Regions from separate parts of the Citrobacter sp. Cm046 genome, predicted to be linked through region 2. Evidence: predicted binding sites of a transcription regulator. Region 2 holds the regulator's gene; each other region holds the start of a gene.
The links. The regulator PurR, encoded in region 2, represses purine synthesis genes. The targets are predictions, from matches to a motif close to CANGCAAACGTTTGCNTG.

Region 1: the regulator PurR is predicted to act here: its motif matches at 4,380-4,397, upstream of purE (5-(carboxyamino)imidazole ribonucleotide mutase).
Region 3: the regulator PurR is predicted to act here: its motif matches at 1,582-1,599, upstream of purM (phosphoribosylformylglycinamidine cyclo-ligase).

What each region holds. Positions count from the first base shown of each region.
Region 1 is NZ_JAOWGP010000036.1:312,235-318,971, reverse strand. Features, by position in the region: gene OGX98_RS08170 (GntP family permease) at 1-23, opposite strand, end outside; gene yjhG (xylonate dehydratase YjhG) at 131-2,098, opposite strand; gene OGX98_RS08160 (dihydrodipicolinate synthase family protein) at 2,109-3,014, opposite strand; gene OGX98_RS08155 (IclR family transcriptional regulator) at 3,019-3,807, opposite strand; gene purE (5-(carboxyamino)imidazole ribonucleotide mutase) at 4,468-4,977, shown strand; gene purK (5-(carboxyamino)imidazole ribonucleotide synthase) at 4,974-6,041, shown strand; gene mnmH (tRNA 2-selenouridine(34) synthase MnmH) at 6,139-6,737, shown strand, end outside.
Region 2 is NZ_JAOWGP010000037.1:8,259-14,995, forward strand. Features, by position in the region: gene OGX98_RS08780 (C40 family peptidase) at 1-423, shown strand, start outside; gene sodB (superoxide dismutase [Fe]) at 551-1,132, shown strand; gene OGX98_RS08790 (MFS transporter) at 1,173-2,342, opposite strand; gene cydH (cytochrome bd-I accessory subunit CydH) at 2,520-2,609, opposite strand; gene purR (HTH-type transcriptional repressor PurR) at 2,907-3,932, shown strand; gene punR (DNA-binding transcriptional activator PunR) at 3,938-4,861, opposite strand; gene punC (purine nucleoside transporter PunC) at 4,974-6,179, shown strand; gene cfa (cyclopropane fatty acyl phospholipid synthase) at 6,465-6,737, shown strand, end outside.
Region 3 is NZ_JAOWGP010000043.1:431,408-438,144, reverse strand. Features, by position in the region: gene purN (phosphoribosylglycinamide formyltransferase) at 1-486, opposite strand, end outside; gene purM (phosphoribosylformylglycinamidine cyclo-ligase) at 483-1,520, opposite strand; gene upp (uracil phosphoribosyltransferase) at 1,963-2,589, shown strand; gene uraA (uracil permease) at 2,686-3,978, shown strand; gene OGX98_RS17845 (DnaA inactivator Hda) at 4,074-4,775, shown strand; gene arsC (arsenate reductase (glutaredoxin)) at 4,812-5,171, opposite strand; gene bepA (beta-barrel assembly-enhancing protease) at 5,184-6,647, opposite strand.

The DNA.
Region 1 (6,737 bases), on a different contig from region 2:
GCCACAACGATAATTAGCGGCATAATGTCCTCTCATTGTAGGGTAACGACCCCTAATAATCTGGCTACGCAAATGATTTATAACGCGTAGTCAAATTATTAGGGTGTCTGGATTTTTTTATTTTTTACTATCAGTTCTTATTAATATAATCTCGCAGCGCAGCACCGATTTTATTCACATCATAAATACAACCCATCCATGTGCCGCCGCTAACTGCCTGGAGCATTGCCCAAAGCCGAGTATCATCGGGCAGTTCAGGATCAGGAAGTAAATCCTGATGACTGAGTCTGGCGTTTAATATTGCTGTTGCCTCCTCCCTTGAGGGTAATTTTTCATCGTTACGGGTTCCGAGGAAATTGACTTCGCCCTGAAGCTCGCGGCAATCAATTTTAATTTCGATAATATCTCCAGTGCGTAATTTACCGACTGGTCCTCCGGCCAGCGCTTCTGGCCCCACATGACCTATACACGCGCCAGTGGAAACGCCCGAGAAACGCGCATCGGTAATCAGTGAAACATGCTTACCGTATGACAGGTGTTTCAGCGCGCTGGTAACCTGGTAGGTTTCCTCCATCCCGGTACCGGAAGGACCAACACCGATAATGACCAGAATATCGCCCGCTTTAATTTTGTCGTGCTTGATATCGTAAATTGCACTTTTCTCGGACAGATAGACCTTCGCCACACCTTTATGGTAATAGACTCCCTGATCATCAATCACCGATGGATCGATGGCTGTGGATTTGATCACTGACCCTTCCGGAGCAATATTACCCACTGGGAAGGTAATTGTTGAGGTTAAGCCACGTGCCTTCGCTTGCTGCGGCGACATGATCACCTCGTCAGCGTCGATCTGTTCTTGTTCGCACAGTAGTTGTTTGAATCGCTGTCGGCGTTCTGAGTGCTCCCACCAGTCCAGGTTCTCCTTCAGTGTACTGCCGGTTACAGTCATAACGTCTTCATGTAGCAATCCAAGATTGCGCAAATGCAGCATCACTTCCGGCACACCGCCCGCCATGAAAGCATTAACAGTTGGGTGGTAAATAGGGCCATTGGGCAGCACACTCACCAGTCGGGGCACCCGCTTATTGATGCGGATCCAGTCGTCAACGGTTGGGATATGGCAGCCTGCCTGATGGGCAATCGCCGGGATGTGGAGCAGCAGGTTTGTCGAGCCGCCAAACGCCGCATGGACAGTCATCGCATTCTCAATCGCTTTATCGGTGAGTATCTCCCGGGTGGTAATGCCTTGCTGGCACAGGTTCAACGCCGCCCTTGCGGAAGCTCTGGCGATCTCCTGCCACACCGGCTCACCAGAAGGGGCCAATGCTGAGTGCGGAATCGCCAGCCCCAATCCTTCGGCCACAACCTGCGATGTCCCGGCAGTACCCAGAAATTGACAGCCACCTCCGGATGAGGCACAGGCCTTGCAGCCGGCACGGCGTGCGTCCTGTAGTGATAACTCACCATTAGCAAAGCGTGCGCCTATGGTCTGCACCTTACCGTTATCTTCCCCATCTCTTGCAGGTAGCGTCGCACCACCAGGCACCAATACCGTCGCTTTATCATGCTGCGCGGCGAGTGCCATCATGGTAGCCGGAAGCCCCTTGTCACAGCTAGCCACGCCAATGACTGCTTTCACATCGGGCAGAGAGCGGATAAGACGGCGCATCACCATTGAGGCATCGTTACGGTACGGTAGCGAATCAAACATCCCGGTCGTGCCCTGCGTGCGTCCATCACAAGGATCGGAGACATACACAGCATAGGGCAAGGCACTGTTCGCTTTAATAACCTCAGCCGCCGCTTTCATCTGGATATCCAGCTCGTAGTGCCCCTGGTGCAGCGCCAGTGCAACAGGCTTACCGTCTGCGCCGCGTAAGCCACCGAGCGTACTGAGCAGTAAAATACCATCCCGATCCAGCTCATCCGGAGACCAGCCCATTCCGGCATTCATGGTCATACCAAACAGATCCCCACTCGGGCGGTTGATTAACATCTCCGCCGTCAGCGGCAGTTCACCATCAGGGCCATTGGCGTGCGTTCTGACGGTGTAGATATCGTGACTCTCGTCAGCAAAAATATTGCGTACAGACATGAGATTCTCCTCAGACCGGTAAAATACCCTGCGCAACCAACAGTGCATGGACTTTTTCTTTGGCTTCTTCTGACACCTCAAGAATTGGCGGCAAGCAATAAGTCTCTACTGGTAACCCTACGCATTGCATACCGTATTTGATTAGCGAGACAAACGGCGTTTCCAGAGCGTAAATAGATGGCAGTTGCAGTAGCTTTTTGTTCAGGTTGGCGGCGGTTGCCAGATCACCTTCGCGCCAGGCACGGTAGATACCAACGGAGAGTTCCGGTGCAAAGTTAGCACTGGCTGAAATCGCGCCGTCCCCCCCTAACAGCAAGGTGTTCAGTAAATGGTCGTCATAGCCGCAAAATACAGAAAACGACGGGCGCACTGACTTAACTGCGTTAATCATCGTGCGCAAGTGACCGACACTGTCGATGGTGTCTTTGATGCCAACGATATTCTCATTTTGCAAGGCCAAACGTTTCACTGTCTCCGGGGTTAAGTCCTGGCCCGTCAAATCCGGAAAGTTGTACAGGATTACCGGCAAAGTGACGCTACGAGCGATCTGCTGGTAATAGTCGTCAAGATTTCGTGACGCGACCTTCCAGTAGTAAGGGTTGATGGCGACGACACCGTCAGCACCGCAGGATTCGGCATGCCGCGCCAATTTGACCGCTTCATCAGTGGAAGGCGAACCGACGCCAATCAATACAGGAACCCTCCCACCAACAACGGATATGGCTTCTTCGGTGAGCGCCATGCGCTGGGCGGTATTCATCTGGCTAAATTCACCACCGGTGCCAAGGTAAAACAGCCCGTCGACTCCTTTATTAATCAGGAAGTCGGCAACCTGGCGCATTGCCGTTTTATCAATGGTTCCGTCACGATGAAACGTACTGGATACCGGTGGAATAATGCCGCTGAATTTTTTCATTACTTCAATTTCCTTTTCGTAAATATTCATTTTCGCTTATGTATCCCAGTCCATATGATATTTGCCCGGCACACTTTCGGAGCAGTTCCAGATAACCGTCGATCTTATTTCCTGAGTAAACCACCGGATCGCCTGATAGCGAGATCGCATAATTAACCCGGTTATACATATTGAATACAGGCATACTTAAACATACTGCACCATAGGTCGATTCTTCGTTATCTATGGCCCATCCCCGAAGCCGCGTTTTTTGCAGTTCTTCCAGAAATAATTTTTTATCAGTAAATGTATTGCGCGTATGTGGAGTCAACGTAAGAGCATCTAAAAAATAATCCAACTCTTCTCTCGTTTTCCAGGCCAATAACGCCTTACCCAGTGCGGTAATATGTAATTCAAGTTTTTTGCCAATCCAGCTTTTGCTGGTCGGCACCGAATCCGGGCTTTCAATCTTGTCAAGATAGATAGCAGAATAGCTCTCCATCGCGCCCAGATGACAAACCAGGCCGCTTTTCAACGACAGCTCCTGCATTGGCCGCTTCGTCACTTCAAAAATATTCTGGCGGTGCAGTGCCTGACATCCCAGTTCGTAGTTTTTTATCCCCAGTGAATAATGGCCATTTTTATTTTTAATTAAGAAACCACATTCCACCATCACATTCAGTAAATTAAGCAGGCTACTTTTGGGATACTGAAATTTTTTTAATAATTCCATATAACTCGCCACACCTACCCACGCAATATGGGTTAATATTTTTTCAGCACGGACTAATGAATTACACCCTTTGCGAACCATAATGGCTCCCTCTTGCTATTGGAATAAATGATATCGGCATTGTGTAGTGGAAAATATACCTTGTTCAACATGCTGAACCGTAATAAGGCGATTAAATGTGATCCTGTGCTCAATTTGAATAGCAGAATTATCGTACCGACATTCGGTGAATGCGAATGGATGCCAAATACGAAATTGTGTTATCAAGGCATGGTGGCGTGTGAGCGACTGAAAGAACGATCCGCAGGTTGCACTATTCATAAAAAATTGTTTTTACAGGGTCGGTATCTTTAGCACTGCTACTTTTGTCAGCGATACCGCTGGAGAATGTCCGCTTCGCGCCCCACGATGACACCTTTATCTACGCGCTTCTCAAAAAAGAGTGGAAAGAAGTAACTAAGCCACCGATATATGAACGCTCCTCGCCGACATAACGAAGAAACGCACTTTGACCGGCGGCTAATAACAAAACCCAATGCTTCAATAATCGAAAATCTGCCACTTCCCTACAGCCCAGCGTAACGGTCTGTTTGACCATGAAAAATCTCCCAGTAAACCCTCCAGGGGATTACATCCAGGCGTTAACATTTCGCTGCGCAACCGTTTTCCTTGCTTGTATATCATGCTATTCTCTCTCGCCTCGAAAGCAGTGTGTTTCGCACCACAGGAGTTTTAAGACGCATGTCTTCCCGCAATAATCCGGCGCGTGTCGCCATCGTGATGGGGTCCAAAAGCGACTGGACTACCATGCAGTTCGCCGCCGAAATCTTCGAAATCCTGGATGTCCCGCACCACGTTGAAGTTGTCTCTGCTCACCGCACCCCCGATAAACTGTTCAGCTTCGCCGAGAGCGCAGAAGAGAACGGCTATCAGGTGATTATTGCCGGTGCAGGTGGTGCAGCACATCTGCCTGGCATGATTGCGGCGAAAACGCTGGTACCTGTTTTAGGTGTTCCGGTACAAAGTGCTGCCCTGAGCGGCGTAGACAGCCTCTATTCCATCGTGCAGATGCCGCGCGGCATTCCGGTTGGCACGCTGGCGATTGGCAAAGCGGGCGCAGCAAATGCGGCACTGCTGGCGGCGCAAATTCTGGCAACCCACGATAAAACGCTACACCAGCGTCTGATCGACTGGCGTAAAGCGCAAACCGATGAGGTGCTGGAGAACCCGGACCCGCGAGGTGCGGCATGAAGCAGGTTTGCATACTTGGTAACGGTCAGCTAGGACGCATGTTGCGTCAGGCAGGCGAGCCGTTGGGCATTGCAGTCTGGCCCGTTGGCCTGGATGCCGAACCTGCGGCCGTCCCCTTTCAGCAAAGCGTGATTACCGCTGAAATTGAGCGCTGGCCGGAAACCGCACTCACTCGCGAGCTGGCCCGCCATCCGGCGTTTGTTAACCGCGATGTGTTCCCGATTATTGCCGACCGTCTGACGCAAAAGCAGCTTTTTGACAAGCTCGGTTTGGCGACCGCGCCGTGGCAACTGCTGGCGGATAATAGCGAGTGGTCTGCAATATTCGACAAACTGGGTGAACTGGCAATCGTGAAGCGTCGTGTCGGCGGCTACGACGGTCGTGGTCAGTGGCGTTTACGCGTCAATGAAACTGAACAACTTCCAGACGACTGCTACGGCGAATGCATTGTCGAACGAGGCATAAACTTCTCAGGTGAAGTGTCGCTGGTGGGCGCTCGCGCTCATGACGGCAGCACAGTCTTCTATCCGCTGACCCATAACCTGCATCAGGACGGCATTCTGCGTACCAGCGTGGTATTTCCGCAAGCCAATGCGAAACAGCAGGAACAGGCTGAAGCGATGTTGTCCGCCATTATGCAGGAGTTGGGCTATGTCGGCGTAATGGCGATGGAGTGTTTCATCACCCCGGAAGGCTTGCTGATTAACGAACTGGCCCCGCGCGTACACAACAGTGGGCACTGGACGCAAAACGGCGCCAGCATCAGCCAGTTTGAACTGCACCTGCGCGCCATTACCGACCTGCCATTACCCACGCCGGTAGTGAACAATCCTTCGGTCATGGTGAATCTTATCGGTACTGACCTGAACTACGACTGGCTGAAGTTGCCACTGGTGCACCTGCACTGGTATGACAAAGAGGTGCGCGAAGGCCGTAAGGTCGGTCACTTGAACCTGACGGACAGCGATACCGCTCGCCTGAGCGCAACGCTGGAAGCACTCATTCCCCTTCTGCCGCCGGAATACGCCAGTGGGATTATCTGGGCGCAAAGTAAGCTGAAGTAACACATAAAATGTCGGGGAAAGGATCTTATCCTTCCCCACTCCCTCTATCAGCGCGTAAAATCCCCTCCATTGCTGTTTTGTATTTTCAGGATTCAACATGAACGATGGAACGGACTATCGTGCGATTCTGCTCGCCGGTACGCCTTTAATCGATGTACGCGCGCCCGTCGAATTTCAACAAGGTGCCATGCCTGGCGCAATTAACCTGCCTTTAATGGATAACGAGGAGCGTACCGCGGTCGGCATCTGTTACAAGCGTCAGGGACCGGAAGCGGCACTCGCGCTTGGGCATCAACTTGTCAGTGGTGACATCCGTCAACAGCGGATGAAAGCCTGGCAAGATGCCTGTCGTCTACATCCTGAGGGATATTTATGCTGTGCGCGCGGCGGTCAGCGCTCGCATATTGTGCAGCAATGGCTGCGCGAATCCGGCATCAATTACCCATTGATAGCAGGCGGGTATAAAGCGCTTCGGCAGGCGGCGATGCAAGTGACCGAAGAACTGGTACAAAAACCCATCATCTTAATTGGCGGCTGTACCGGGAGCGGTAAAACGCAGTTGGTGCAACTGCAGCCGAACGGCGTGGACCTCGAAGGTCTGGCGCACCATCGCGGCTCTTCTTTTGGTCGCACGGTAGAACCCCAACTGAGCCAGGCCAGTTTTGAAAATCTGCTGGCAGTCGAGATGCTGAAAAC
Region 2 (6,737 bases):
ACACATAAAGTTAAAGTGCAAAAAGCGACCAAAACCGCCATGTCCACCCTGATGAACCAAATCGGTAAACCTTACCGTTGGGGTGGCACATCACCAAGGACCGGTTTTGATTGCAGCGGTCTGGTCTATTACGCGTATAAAGATTTGGTGAAGTTTCGCATTCCGCGCACCGCCAATGAAATGTACCACCTGCGGGACGCAGCACCTATCGAACGTGGCGAACTGAAAAACGGCGATCTGGTCTTCTTCCGGACACAGGGCCGGGGTACCGCCGATCACGTCGGTGTCTACGTTGGCAACGGCAAATTTATCCAGTCGCCTCGTAGCGGTCAGGAAATTCAAATCACCTCGCTGAGCGAAGATTACTGGCAGCGCCACTATGTCGGCGCTCGACGCGTAATGACGCCTAAAACAATTCGCTAAAAACTTACCCTACAGCGTGTGCTGTAGGGTAAGTTCTTCTTTTGCATAACCTTTCAATTTGCTACCCTATCCTTACGCACAATGAGGTTATTGTGTGTACTCAATATAAATAATAAGGAGAGAAGCAATGTCGTTTGAATTACCTGCATTACCGTATGCCAAAGATGCTCTGGCACCGCACATTTCTGCTGAAACGCTGGAATACCACTATGGCAAACACCATCAAACCTACGTGACTAATCTGAATAATCTGATTAAAGGCACAGCGTTTGAAGGCAAGTCACTGGAAGAGATCGTACGTAGCTCTGAAGGCGGTGTATTTAATAACGCAGCTCAGGTATGGAACCACACGTTCTACTGGAACTGTCTGGCACCAAACGCTGGTGGCGAACCGACCGGAAAACTGGCCGAAGCCATTACTGCATCCTTTGGCAGCTTCGCAGACTTCAAAGCGCAATTCACCGATGCCGCAATTAAGAACTTCGGTTCCGGCTGGACCTGGCTGGTAAAAGGGACGGATGGCAAACTGGCTATCGTTTCCACCTCTAACGCAGGTACACCACTGACCACCGATGCGACACCTCTGATGACCGTTGACGTCTGGGAACACGCCTACTACATCGACTATCGCAATGCACGTCCTGGCTACCTGGAGCATTTCTGGGCGCTGGTAAACTGGGAGTTTGTTGCGAAAAACTTCGCAGCATAAAAATGACAACGCAGAAGGGATCCCCTTCTGCGTTTTAGTGTCAATTTGCAGTCGGGCACGCTTCCTGAGGCTGTTTTTTCGCTGAGATGAAGACCAGCAGCAAAGCCAGCCCCGCCACAATCGCCCCCATCACCGGCACAAAGCTATAACCTAACCCACCGGATATCACTGCGCCACCAGCCGCAGCCCCGAGGGCATTGCCCAGATTAAATGCCCCAATATTAACCGATGAAGATAATCCTGGCGCTTCGCTGGCAACGCGCATCACGCGCATCTGCAAAGGCGGGACTACCGCAAACGTCGCCGCGCCCCAGACCACCATACTGATAGCCGCTCCCAGCTCATTACGCGCCAGAAATGGAATTGCCAGCATAATGACCATCAGCAGTAATAAAAAGCCTTTCAGCGTGCCGTTGACCGACTTGTCTGCCAGCCGACCACCAAGATAATTACCAATAGAGAAACCAACGCCAATTAACACCAACATCCCGGTGACAAATGCTGGTGTGGCATGGGTAATACTGTGCAGAACGGGTGAGATATAGGTATAAAGCGTAAACATCGCACCTGCTCCCAATACGGTGGTCAGTAGCGCCGAGACAACCTGCGGACGCATCAGCACCGCAAGTTCTTTACGCACTTCAGGACGCTCTCCTGCCCCGCCTTTAGGTAACGAGAAGAACAGACTGATCATCGCAATCACGCCCAGACCCGCAGTTGCCAAGAATGACATTCGCCAGCCGATGGTCTCGCCCAGCCAGGTTGCCGCAGGGACACCGCCAATATTGGCGATCGTTAGGCCCATAAACATGGTAGCAACCGCGCTGGCCTGCTTGTGTTTTGGCACCACGCTCGCCGCCACAACAGAACCAAGGCCAAAAAAAGCGCCGTGATTAAGACTGGTCAAAATACGTGAAAGCATGAGAGTGGTGTAATCCGGTGCAATTGCCGAAAGCACATTACCCAGTGTAAATATCGCCATCAGAAAAATAAGCGCATTACGGCGCGCACGATGAGAAAGCAACAATGTCATCAACGGAGCACCCACCATCACGCCAACCGCATATGCGCTGATTAACATTCCGGCAGCAGGAATCGAGACATCCACACCCCGGGCAATGACGGGTAATAATCCCATAGGAGAAAATTCGGTCGTGCCAATACCGAACGCACCAATCGCCAGTGCCAGTAACGGATAATTTATTTTCATACTTCGACTCCATAACGTCGAGCCGTGGCACGACACGTAATAAGAGCCAAAAGCATGACATTGATCGCAAAAATAATAAAGTTAACAAATTTGCAAAAGACTTTTGCAAATTCGCAAATAATAGAACGGGAAAAACGTGCTGAAGGGATGAGGGAGATTGCTCTCCCTCGGAGTAAATCAATGCAGTGCTGCGGTCAAACCACTTGCTACAATCAGGCCCAGAACAATAATGGTGGTGACTAACGAAAATTTCAGATCGGTGCTCATCAAGTTTTCTCCTTTTTATTCCCACACAAAAAGTGATATTGCGCATTTTTGCATACTTGAACGCAAAAATCTCTCACGATTTATATTGATAAATGCTTTTAACTCTTCCCCTTTTCGTTAAGATCAGACAAAATTCCACGCTTACTTGATTAGCGTACCGGCCATTGACCCCTTCCTGACGTTCCGTGTCGTTTTCCCGGCGTGCCGCAACTCTGACGTTGCGTTAAGGGTGTGTAAAGGCAAACGTTTACCTGGAGTATTCTCAGGAGCTTAGGATATGGTCTGGAGTGAGATGTAATGGCAACAATTAAAGATGTAGCGAAGCGAGCAAACGTTTCCACTACAACCGTATCACATGTAATTAACAAGACGCGCTTTGTCGCGGAAGAAACGCGTAATGCAGTCTGGGCAGCCATTAAAGAGTTGCACTACTCTCCCAGCGCAGTTGCGCGCAGCCTGAAGGTGAATCACACCAAGTCGATCGGCTTGTTGGCGACCAGCAGCGAAGCCGCCTATTTCGCGGAAATTATCGAAGCCGTTGAGAAAAATTGTTTCCAGAAAGGCTACACGCTGATTCTGGGTAACGCATGGAATAGCCTCGAAAAGCAGCAGGCATATCTCTCAATGATGGCGCAAAAGCGCGTCGATGGCTTACTGGTAATGTGTTCTGAGTATCCGGAATCACTGCTTTCCATGCTCGAAGAGTATCGCCATATTCCGATGGTCGTCATGGACTGGGGCGAAGCGAAAGCCGACTTTACCGACACGGTCATTGATAACGCTTTCGAAGGCGGTTATATGGCGGGTCGATATCTGGTAGAACGCGGCCACCGCGAGATTGGCGTGATCCCAGGCCCTATGGAGCGCAACACCGGCGCCGGACGCCTGGCAGGATTTATGAAAGCGATGGAAGAAGCGCTGATTAAAGTACCTGAAAACTGGATCGTACAGGGCGATTTTGAACCAGAATCCGGATATCGCGCCATGCAGCAAATCCTCTCCCAGTCGCATCGTCCGACTGCCGTCTTCTGCGGTGGCGATATCATGGCGATGGGTGCTCTTTGCGCCGCTGACGAGATGGGTTTGCGTGTACCGCAGGATGTGTCGTTGATCGGTTATGACAACGTGCGCAACGCCCGCTTCTTCACGCCAGCGTTGACCACGATTCACCAGCCGAAAGATTCGTTAGGTGAGACTGCCTTCAATATGCTGTTAGACCGTATCGTAAACAAGCGCGAAGAGTCGCAATCTATTGAGGTCCACCCTCGACTGGTGGAGCGTCGCTCCGTTGCCGACGGCCCATTCCGCGATTACCGTCGTTAAACCTGTTATACGGGAGCCTGTTCCGGCTCCCGTAGCCACTCTTTATTCAGCGTTTCGCTATCTCCCAGGTAGTCCAGCAACCAGAGCAGTGCTGGCGACGTATCATTTTGCTGCCAGGTCAGACAACATGCGGCATCAGGAAAAGGGTTTTCCAGCTGCAAAGCAACCCACTTACCGCTATCGATCCACGGTTTAGCAAAATGTGTTGGCACCATGCCCACACATAGCCCAGCCGATAAACAGGTAGCAGAGGATTCCCAGTCCGGTACCACGACACGTTTTTGGTTATCCAGCAGCCATGTGATTCGTTTCGGTAGCGTGCGCGAAGTATCTTCACGAACCAACGACGGCCAGTTGCGCAACGTGTCATCGCTTAATGGCCCGGGAATCGAAGCCAACGGGTGATGGCTCGCCACCACGCAACTCCAGCTCAGCATTCCCATATCACGAAACGTGTAACGTCCCCCCACCGGAATCGCCTGCGTTGCACCGATCGCCAGTTCGACGCGACCATCCGATAGCGCATCCCAGACACCGTTAAACACTTCCTGAAAAACCAGCAGTTCCACATCATCGAAGTGACGATAGAAATCCACAATCATCTGCCGGGTGCGTTCCGGTCGCACAATATTATCGACTGCAATCGCGAGCTGCCCTCGCCAGCCGTTGGCGATTTGCTGACATTGCTGGCGAGTGATCTGCATTTTTTTGATAACAGACCGACCTTCTTTTAAAAACCACGCCCCTGCGGGTGTTAGTTCCACATCCCGATGACGTCGCTCGAAAAGCGGAACTGCAAGCCACTCCTCCAGTTGACGAACGGTGTAGCTTACCGCCGAAGGTACACGGTGCAACTCCTGCGCAGCCGAACTAAAGCTGCCGTTACGCGCAACCGCATCAACGACTTCAAGTGAATATTCCGACCACATAGTCTGCCTACAAAAATTTTGAAATCAGTAAACAAATATTAGCGTTTCACAGCGAGAATTTCACTCACTACACTCTGCGACACTGTTTTACTGCTTAAAAAGAGAAATGATGATGCAACCTGGAAAAGGGTTTTTAGTCTGGCTGGCCGGTCTTAGCGTGCTCGGCTTTCTGGCAACGGATATGTATTTGCCCGCCTTTGCTGCTATTCAGTCCGATCTGCAAACCCCTGCGTCTGCCGTCAGCGCCAGCCTTAGTTTGTTCTTAGCCGGTTTTGCCGTTGCGCAGCTTCTGTGGGGGCCACTCTCCGACCGCTATGGTCGTAAGCCAATTTTATTGCTGGGATTATCCATCTTCGCCCTGGGTAGTCTGGGGATGCTATGGGTTGAAAACGCCACCGGCTTGCTGGTGCTGCGCTTCGTCCAGGCCGTCGGCGTTTGTGCCGCATCAGTAATCTGGCAGGCGCTGGTTACCGATTACTATCCCTCGCAAAAAGTTAACCGTATCTTTGCCACCATTATGCCTCTGGTCGGCTTATCACCTGCCCTCGCGCCCTTATTAGGTAGCTGGATCCTGGTACATTTTTCCTGGCAGGCCATTTTTGCCACCCTGTTTGCGATTACCTTGATCCTGATGTTGCCTGCCCTGCGGTTAAAACCGACAGCAAATGCGCGTGACGATAGTCAGGACGCGTTGACGTTCGCGACGCTACTGCGTTCTAAAACATACCGTGGAAATGTACTGATTTATGCGGCATGTTCTGCGAGCTTTTTCGCATGGCTGACCGGCTCACCGTTTATCCTGAGCGAGATGGGCTATAGCCCGGCAGTAATTGGACTGAGCTATGTTCCACAAACTATCGCCTTCCTGATCGGCGGGTACGGTTGCCGCGCCGCACTGCAAAAATGGCAGGGTAGCCAGTTGCTGCCATGGCTACTGATCCTGTATGCAATCAGCGTTATTGCCACATGGGCAACCGGTTTTATTCACCACGTTGCACTGGCCGAAATCTTGATCCCATTCTGCGTCATGGCGATAGCGAACGGCGCGATCTATCCGATTGTCGTCGCTCAGGCACTACGTCCTTTCCCGCAGGCAACAGGACGCGCAGCGGCGATGCAGAACACGCTACAACTGGGTTTATGCTTCCTGGCAAGCCTTGTGGTGTCGTGGTTAATCAGTACTCCGTTGCTCACAACCACCAGCGTAATGCTGTCAACGGTGTTCCTGGCTGCGCTTGGATATAAAATGCAGTCGCAAAAAGAGAATGATTCCCTGGCGAATGAGGGCTCTCAGATTGCACATGGTGAGTCACATTAATAACCGTCATAAATTAATTAGCTGGCTAACAATTTTCGGTTGAATCACCAAATATTCAGGCCTATACTGATTTCCAGTTGTTAAAATTACGATAATTATTCTGTGTTAACGGGAACAAGGTTGTTCCCGTTTTTCCACGGATGGTCTTTTCGGCAAGGGGTTCTCCCTTCCTCTGTTCTACGTCGGATAATAGATTACGGATTAATTCCGTGAAATTTCTCACAAGACCAAAAAAGCGTCTACGCTGTTTTAAGGTTCTGATCACCGACCAGTGATGGAGAAGCTATGAGTTCATCGTGTATAGAAGACGTCAGCGTACCGGATGATAACTGGTACCGAATCACCAATGAATTACTAAGCCGTGCGGGCATTACGATTAATGGTGCTGCGCCAGCGGATATTCGCGTTAAAAACCCCGTTTTTTTCAAACGTGTCCTGCAGGAAGGGTCGCTGGGTTTAGGTGAAAGCTATATGGATGGTTGGTGGGAATGCGATCGTCTGGATATGTTTTTTACCAAAGTCTTACGCGCAGATCTGGAAAGCCAACTCCCCCGCCAT
Region 3 (6,737 bases), on a different contig from region 2:
GCTGTCACCGTCAAAAACCGGAACCTTCGCTTGCAGAATAACCGGGCCACCGTCGAGTTCATCGGTCACGAAATGAACGGAGGTTCCATGTTCTTCATCACCGTTTTCCAGCACCTGACGGTGGGTATGCAGGCCGGGATATTTAGGTAACAGGGAAGGGTGGATATTGAGTAAGCGTCCGGCATAGTGGTCGACAAATGCCGGGCTGAGGATGCGCATATATCCGGCCAGCACCACCACATCCGGTGCATAAGCATCTATCTCTTTTATCAGTTCCCGATCGAATGCTTCTCGGCTGGCAAACTGGCCTGCTTCCAGCGAATGTGCCGGAATAGTTGCCTCTCGTGCACGTTCAAGGCCGAACGCGTCGGCCTTGTTACTAAATACTGCACGTATGGTGCCATTGATTTTTTTCTGTTTGCAGGCGTCAATTATCGCCTGCAAATTGCTTCCGTTGCCGGAAATGAGCACCACGATGTTTTTCATTCAATAACCACACGCTGTTCGGAATCAGAAGCTTTGATGATACCGATTCTCCAAGCGTTTTCACCTTTCTCATTCAGCAGGGCGAGTGCTTTTTCCACTTCAGTTTCCGGCAAGGCAATGACCATACCTACGCCGCAGTTGAAGGTACGATACATCTCGTGCTGGCTGACGTTACCTGCGGTTTGCAGCCAGTTGAAGACGGCTGGCCATTGCCATGAGGATTCGTCGATGACCGCCTGCGTGTTATCTGGCAGTACGCGCGGAATATTTTCCCAGAAACCGCCGCCGGTCAGGTGTGCGATAGCATGCACATCGACCTTCTCGATCAGTTCCAGAATGGATTTCACATAGATGCGTGTCGGCGCCAGTAAGTGGTCGGCCAGTGGTTTTCCTTCCAGTTCGGTCGTTTCCGGGTCACAACCGCTGACTTCCACGATTTTACGCACCAGGGAATAACCGTTGGAGTGTGGGCCGCTGGAGCCGAGTGCAATCAGCACATCGCCATCAGCTACTTTTGAACCGTCGATAATTTCTGATTTCTCTACTACCCCAACGCAGAAGCCGGCCACGTCGTAATCTTCGCCGTGATACATCCCCGGCATTTCAGCGGTTTCCCCGCCGACCAGCGCACAACCAGACTGCAGACATCCTTCAGCAATACCGTTAATCACGCTGGCAGCGGTATCCACATCCAGTTTGCCGGTAGCGTAGTAATCGAGGAAAAACAGCGGTTCAGCGCCCTGAACCACGAGGTCGTTAACGCACATCGCCACCAGGTCAATACCAATGGTGTCATGGCGTTTTAGATCCATTGCCAGACGCAGTTTTGTACCTACGCCATCAGTGCCGGAAACCAGTACAGGTTCACGATATTTTTGCGGCAATGCGCACAGCGCGCCGAAGCCACCCAATCCACCCATAACTTCCGGGCGACGAGTTTTCTTCACTACGCCTTTGATTCGATCAACCAGAGCATTACCTGCGTCAATATCAACACCGGCATCTTTATAGCTAAGAGAGGTTTTATCGGTCACTGCTTGGGTCCCCACGCGTTAACTTGCGGTAGCAATTAAATTCGGCGCAATTCTAACAGGGAAAGCAAACGTTTGCGAGCCTGCTCTGCAACGACTTTTTTCTGCTGTTTTTTTCAGCGTTTGACCTTTTCAATAGCACAATAAACCGCAACCCGACGATGCTGGATACGTGTTAACGGGTGTGAGTCTGATGAACAATATTCAGAAAATCTTTTTTGTGGCTTCAATACGTCATACAGACCAGAAGATAATGCTTATATAATTCAATATATTGATACTATTTTCCGTCAAGACTGTGGCCTTGTTTTATACTCATCTCCCGAACGCAAATGACTTTGGTTGATCCATATCAAGCGTATGCAGTGTTGCGCCAGAGAGGAAAAGCGGTATAATCCGGCGATTTTTTTTGTGGTTGCCACTCGTCTGAGGAAAGGAGAAGAGTATGAAGATCGTGGAAGTCAAACACCCACTCGTCAAACACAAGCTGGGACTGATGCGTGAAAATGACATCAGCACTAAACGCTTTCGTGAACTCGCCTCGGAAGTTGGCAGCCTGCTGACCTATGAAGCAACCGCTGGTCTGGAAACCGAAAAGGTAACCATCGAAGGCTGGAATGGCCCGGTTGAAGTAGACCAAATTAAAGGTAAAAAAATCACTGTTGTACCAATCCTGCGTGCGGGCTTGGGTATGATGGAAGGCGTACTGGAAAACGTTCCGAGTGCGCGTATCAGCGTAGTTGGCATGTACCGTAACGAAGAGACTCTGGAGCCGGTACCGTACTTCCAGAAGCTGGTTTCTAATATTGATGAGCGTATGGCGCTGATCGTCGATCCGATGCTGGCCACTGGCGGTTCCGTTATCGCCACCATCGACCTGCTGAAAAATGCGGGCTGCAGCAGCATTAAAGTACTGGTGCTGGTAGCCGCACCGGAAGGTATCGCGGCACTGGAAAAAGCGCACCCGGATGTTGAGCTATATACCGCATCTATCGACCAGGGGCTGAACGAGCAAGGATACATTATTCCGGGACTCGGCGATGCTGGCGATAAGATTTTTGGTACTAAGTAAATGAATAAATAAAAAGAAGCCGACTTTAAGAGTCGGCTTTTTTTTGAATAAAACAACCTAATCACTAATAACAAACAACACTCAGAGGAAAACACTATGACGCGCCGTGCTATCGGGGTGAGTGAAAGACCGCCGCTTTTACAGACGATCCCGCTTAGTTTGCAGCACCTGTTCGCCATGTTTGGTGCAACGGTACTGGTGCCTGTCCTGTTTCATATCAACCCGGCAACTGTCCTGCTGTTTAACGGTATTGGTACACTGCTGTATCTCTTCATTTGTAAAGGCAAAATTCCTGCCTATCTGGGGTCCAGCTTCGCGTTTATTTCTCCGGTATTGCTGTTGCTACCGCTTGGGTATGAAGTGGCGCTCGGTGGTTTTATTATGTGCGGCGTTCTGTTCTGCCTGGTTTCTTTCATCGTTAAGAAAGCAGGGACCGGCTGGCTGGATGTGATGTTCCCGCCTGCGGCCATGGGCGCAATCGTTGCCGTTATCGGTCTGGAACTGGCTGGCGTTGCAGCTGGTATGGCTGGTTTGCTTCCTGCAGAGGGGCAAATGCCAGATTCCAAAACAATTATTATCTCTATGGTAACGCTGGCGGTAACTGTTTTTGGTTCAGTACTGTTCCGTGGCTTTATGGCCATTATCCCCATTCTGATTGGTGTACTGGCGGGTTATGCGCTCTCCTTTGTGATGGGCGTTGTGGATACCACGCCGATTGCTCAGGCTCACTGGTTTGCTCTGCCGACCTTCTACACACCACGCTTTGAATGGGTTGCCATTCTGACCATCCTGCCTGCGGCACTGGTAGTTATTGCTGAACACGTAGGGCATTTGGTGGTAACGGCCAATATCGTGAAAAAAGATTTGATTCGCGATCCTGGACTGCATCGCTCGATGTTCGCCAACGGTCTGTCGACGGTGATCTCCGGTTTCTTTGGATCCACGCCTAACACCACTTACGGCGAAAACATCGGCGTGATGGCCATTACCCGTGTATACAGTACCTGGGTTATTGGCGGTGCGGCTATTTTTGCCATTCTGCTCTCCTGCGTCGGTAAACTGGCTGCCGCGATTCAGATTATCCCGCTACCGGTGATGGGCGGTGTGTCGCTGCTGCTGTACGGAGTTATCGGCGCATCTGGTATTCGCGTGTTGATCGAATCTAAAGTTGATTACAACAAAGCGCAAAACCTGATCCTAACGTCGGTTATTTTGATCATCGGCGTGAGTGGTGCAAAGGTTCACATTGGTGCCGCTGAACTGAAAGGGATGGCACTGGCGACCATTGTCGGCGTATGCCTGAGCCTGATCTTCAAAGCGATTAGCTTGCTGCGTCCGGAGGAAGTTGTCCTCGACGCCAAAGATGCAGAAGACACCCCGCAACACTAAGTCTTTGACCGGGCAGCGACGCTGCCCGGTTCTATCACGACGTATTTCTGTGGTAAACTCAACGCGATTTTATGAAATCCTGGGTTGAGGTATCTCTGAACACACCGGCACAGCTCTCTCTGCCACTTTATCTTCCTGACGATGAAACTTTCGCGAGTTTCTGGCCGGGGGATAACTCCTCTCTACTGGCTGCACTGCAAAACGTGCTGCGTCAGGAACATAGCGGGTATATCTATCTCTGGTCGCGCGAAGGCGCGGGCCGTAGCCATTTGCTGCATGCAGCATGCGCCGAGTTGTCTCAGCGCGGCGATGCGGTAGGTTATGTACCACTGGACAAACGTACCTGGTTCGTACCGGAAGTGCTTGACGGTATGGAGCATCTGTCACTGGTGTGTATTGATAACATCGAATGCGTTGCCGGGGATTCCCTGTGGGAAATGGCTATTTTTGATCTCTACAACCGTATTCTTGAGTCAGGGAAAACCCGGCTGCTGATCACCGGCGATCGCCCGCCAAGACAGCTGAATCTGGGACTACCGGATCTTGCTTCGCGCCTGGACTGGGGGCAAATCTATAAGTTGCAGCCGCTCTCGGATGAAGACAAGCTTCAGGCTTTGCAACTACGTGCCAGATTACGCGGGTTCGAACTTCCGGAAGATGTGGGGCGCTTTCTGTTAAAACGACTGGATCGGGAAATGCGCACTTTGTTTATGACACTTGATCAACTCGACCACGCATCGATCACCGCTCAGCGCAAATTAACTATTCCGTTCGTCAAAGAGATTTTAAAACTGTAAGCACCGCAACCGGAAAGGCTGCGGTGTTATTTGATGTTAATCGATGATTTCCAGTACTTGCTCCGGCGGACGACCAATTCTCGCCTGACCGTTTGCCACCACAATCGGGCGCTCCATCAATTTCGGGTTTTTCACCATCGCCTCAATCAACACATCTTCACTCAGACTACTGTCCGCCAGGTTAAGTGATTTGTAGAGATCTTCTTTCTGGCGCATTAATTCGCGAGCGCTGGACATTCCCAGCATCTGCAGCAGTTCACGCAGGGTTGCTGCGTCAGCAGGTGTCTCCAGATAAAGCACCACTTCCGGTTCTACACCGTTGGACTTCAGTAACTCCAGCGTTTCGCGGCTCTTTGAGCAGCGTGGGTTATGGTAGATTTTAATCGCGTCTGACATTGTGTTTTCCTGTTACATCTTCGTATACGGTTTAAAACGCTCTTGCAACTGGCGTAGCTGGTCGATACGGGCGTCATATCTGGCCTGTTGCTGGCTTCCCAGTTTCACCTGCGAGCTTGCGCTGCTGAGCATAGAGATGGCCTGGTCAAGACGCCCCGCCAGGGCATAGCCTTCCGCACGTGCCGCCAGCTCCTGATCGCGGTTATTCAAGGTAGCTTCCGTTTGTGCTAACAAATCCCAGCCGTTAGCGTCATCTTTATTGTTAAACGTATAACGATTGAGGATGGTTGCGGCCTCTTTGGCTTGTCCGCCCTGTAAATACGCATTCGCCAGATTAAGTTGCAATACCGGATTTACGCGCAGGTCGCGCGCATTTTTCAGGCGATTAATGGCATCGCTGGTTTTCTTCTGACCGAGATCGATATCCGTAGCCAGGTCGAGATACCAGGCATTGTTAGGGTCTGCAGCCAGCAGAGGCTGCAGCGCTTTACGCGCCTCGTCATATTTACTGGCTTCCATCGCCTGTAGCGCCCGACCATATTGTGCAGCCCGTTGTTCACGGACATTGCCTTTCGACCAGTTGTCCAGCAGGTCGCTGGTTAGCTGGTTGCGGCCAGAATTATACATCCCCAGGGTTCGTGCTTTTGCCAGATAAAAGTCTTCAGACGATTGCACCACGGCTGGACGCATCTGGTTAGCCCGGTTACGTGCATCCGCCAGACGACTTTCTGGCAGGGGGTGAGTCAGCAGAATTTCAGGTGGACGTGTGGAGTAACGAGCCTGGTCGAGCAGTTTCTCCAGGAACGTTGGCATTGCCTGCGGATCAAAACCTGAGCGCTGCAGTACCTGAATACCAATACGATCCGCTTCCTGTTCATTCTGTTGGGTGAAGCTGATCATCCCCTGACGCGTTCCCGCCAGGGTGCCGGTAAGGGCTGCCATCCCCGCCTGCGGACTGGCCATTGCTAATAAAATTGAACCCAGTGCGCCTACCCATGTCAGCGGGGCGGTACGTTTTTGATCTTCCATGGCGCGCGCCAGGTGGCGCTGCGTGACGTGAGAGATTTCGTGCGCCATTACCGAGGCCAGTTGGCTTTCGTTATCGGAATAGCGAAAGAGTGCGGAGTGCAGAACAACGTTGCCGCCAAAAAAAGCAAAGGCGTTAATTTCGTCGTTATTAATCAAAAAGAAATGGAACGGGGTTTTTACTGAGTCTGCGTGGGATACCAGGCGCATCCCCAGAGTATTAATATATTGGGTCAGCAGCGGGTCGTTAATTAACGGCGCACTGCCGCGCAGTTGGCGCACGTAATAGTCGCCCATCTGCATTTCCTGACCGATGGAGAGTGTGCTCCCTGCTGAGGTCCCCATATCGGGTAACGTGTCCGCAGTATCAGCAAATGCGGGCGCGACCTGACCGATAGTTAGTGCAGCAATGAGGGTAGCAACCAGGTTTTTTTTCAACTGCCTGAACATAACCTCTGTCCTGTATTCATGGAGATAGCCATTTTGACCCGTGCTGCGAAGTATCGTTCACACTCCGGCAGCATTCGGAGTGTAACTGCG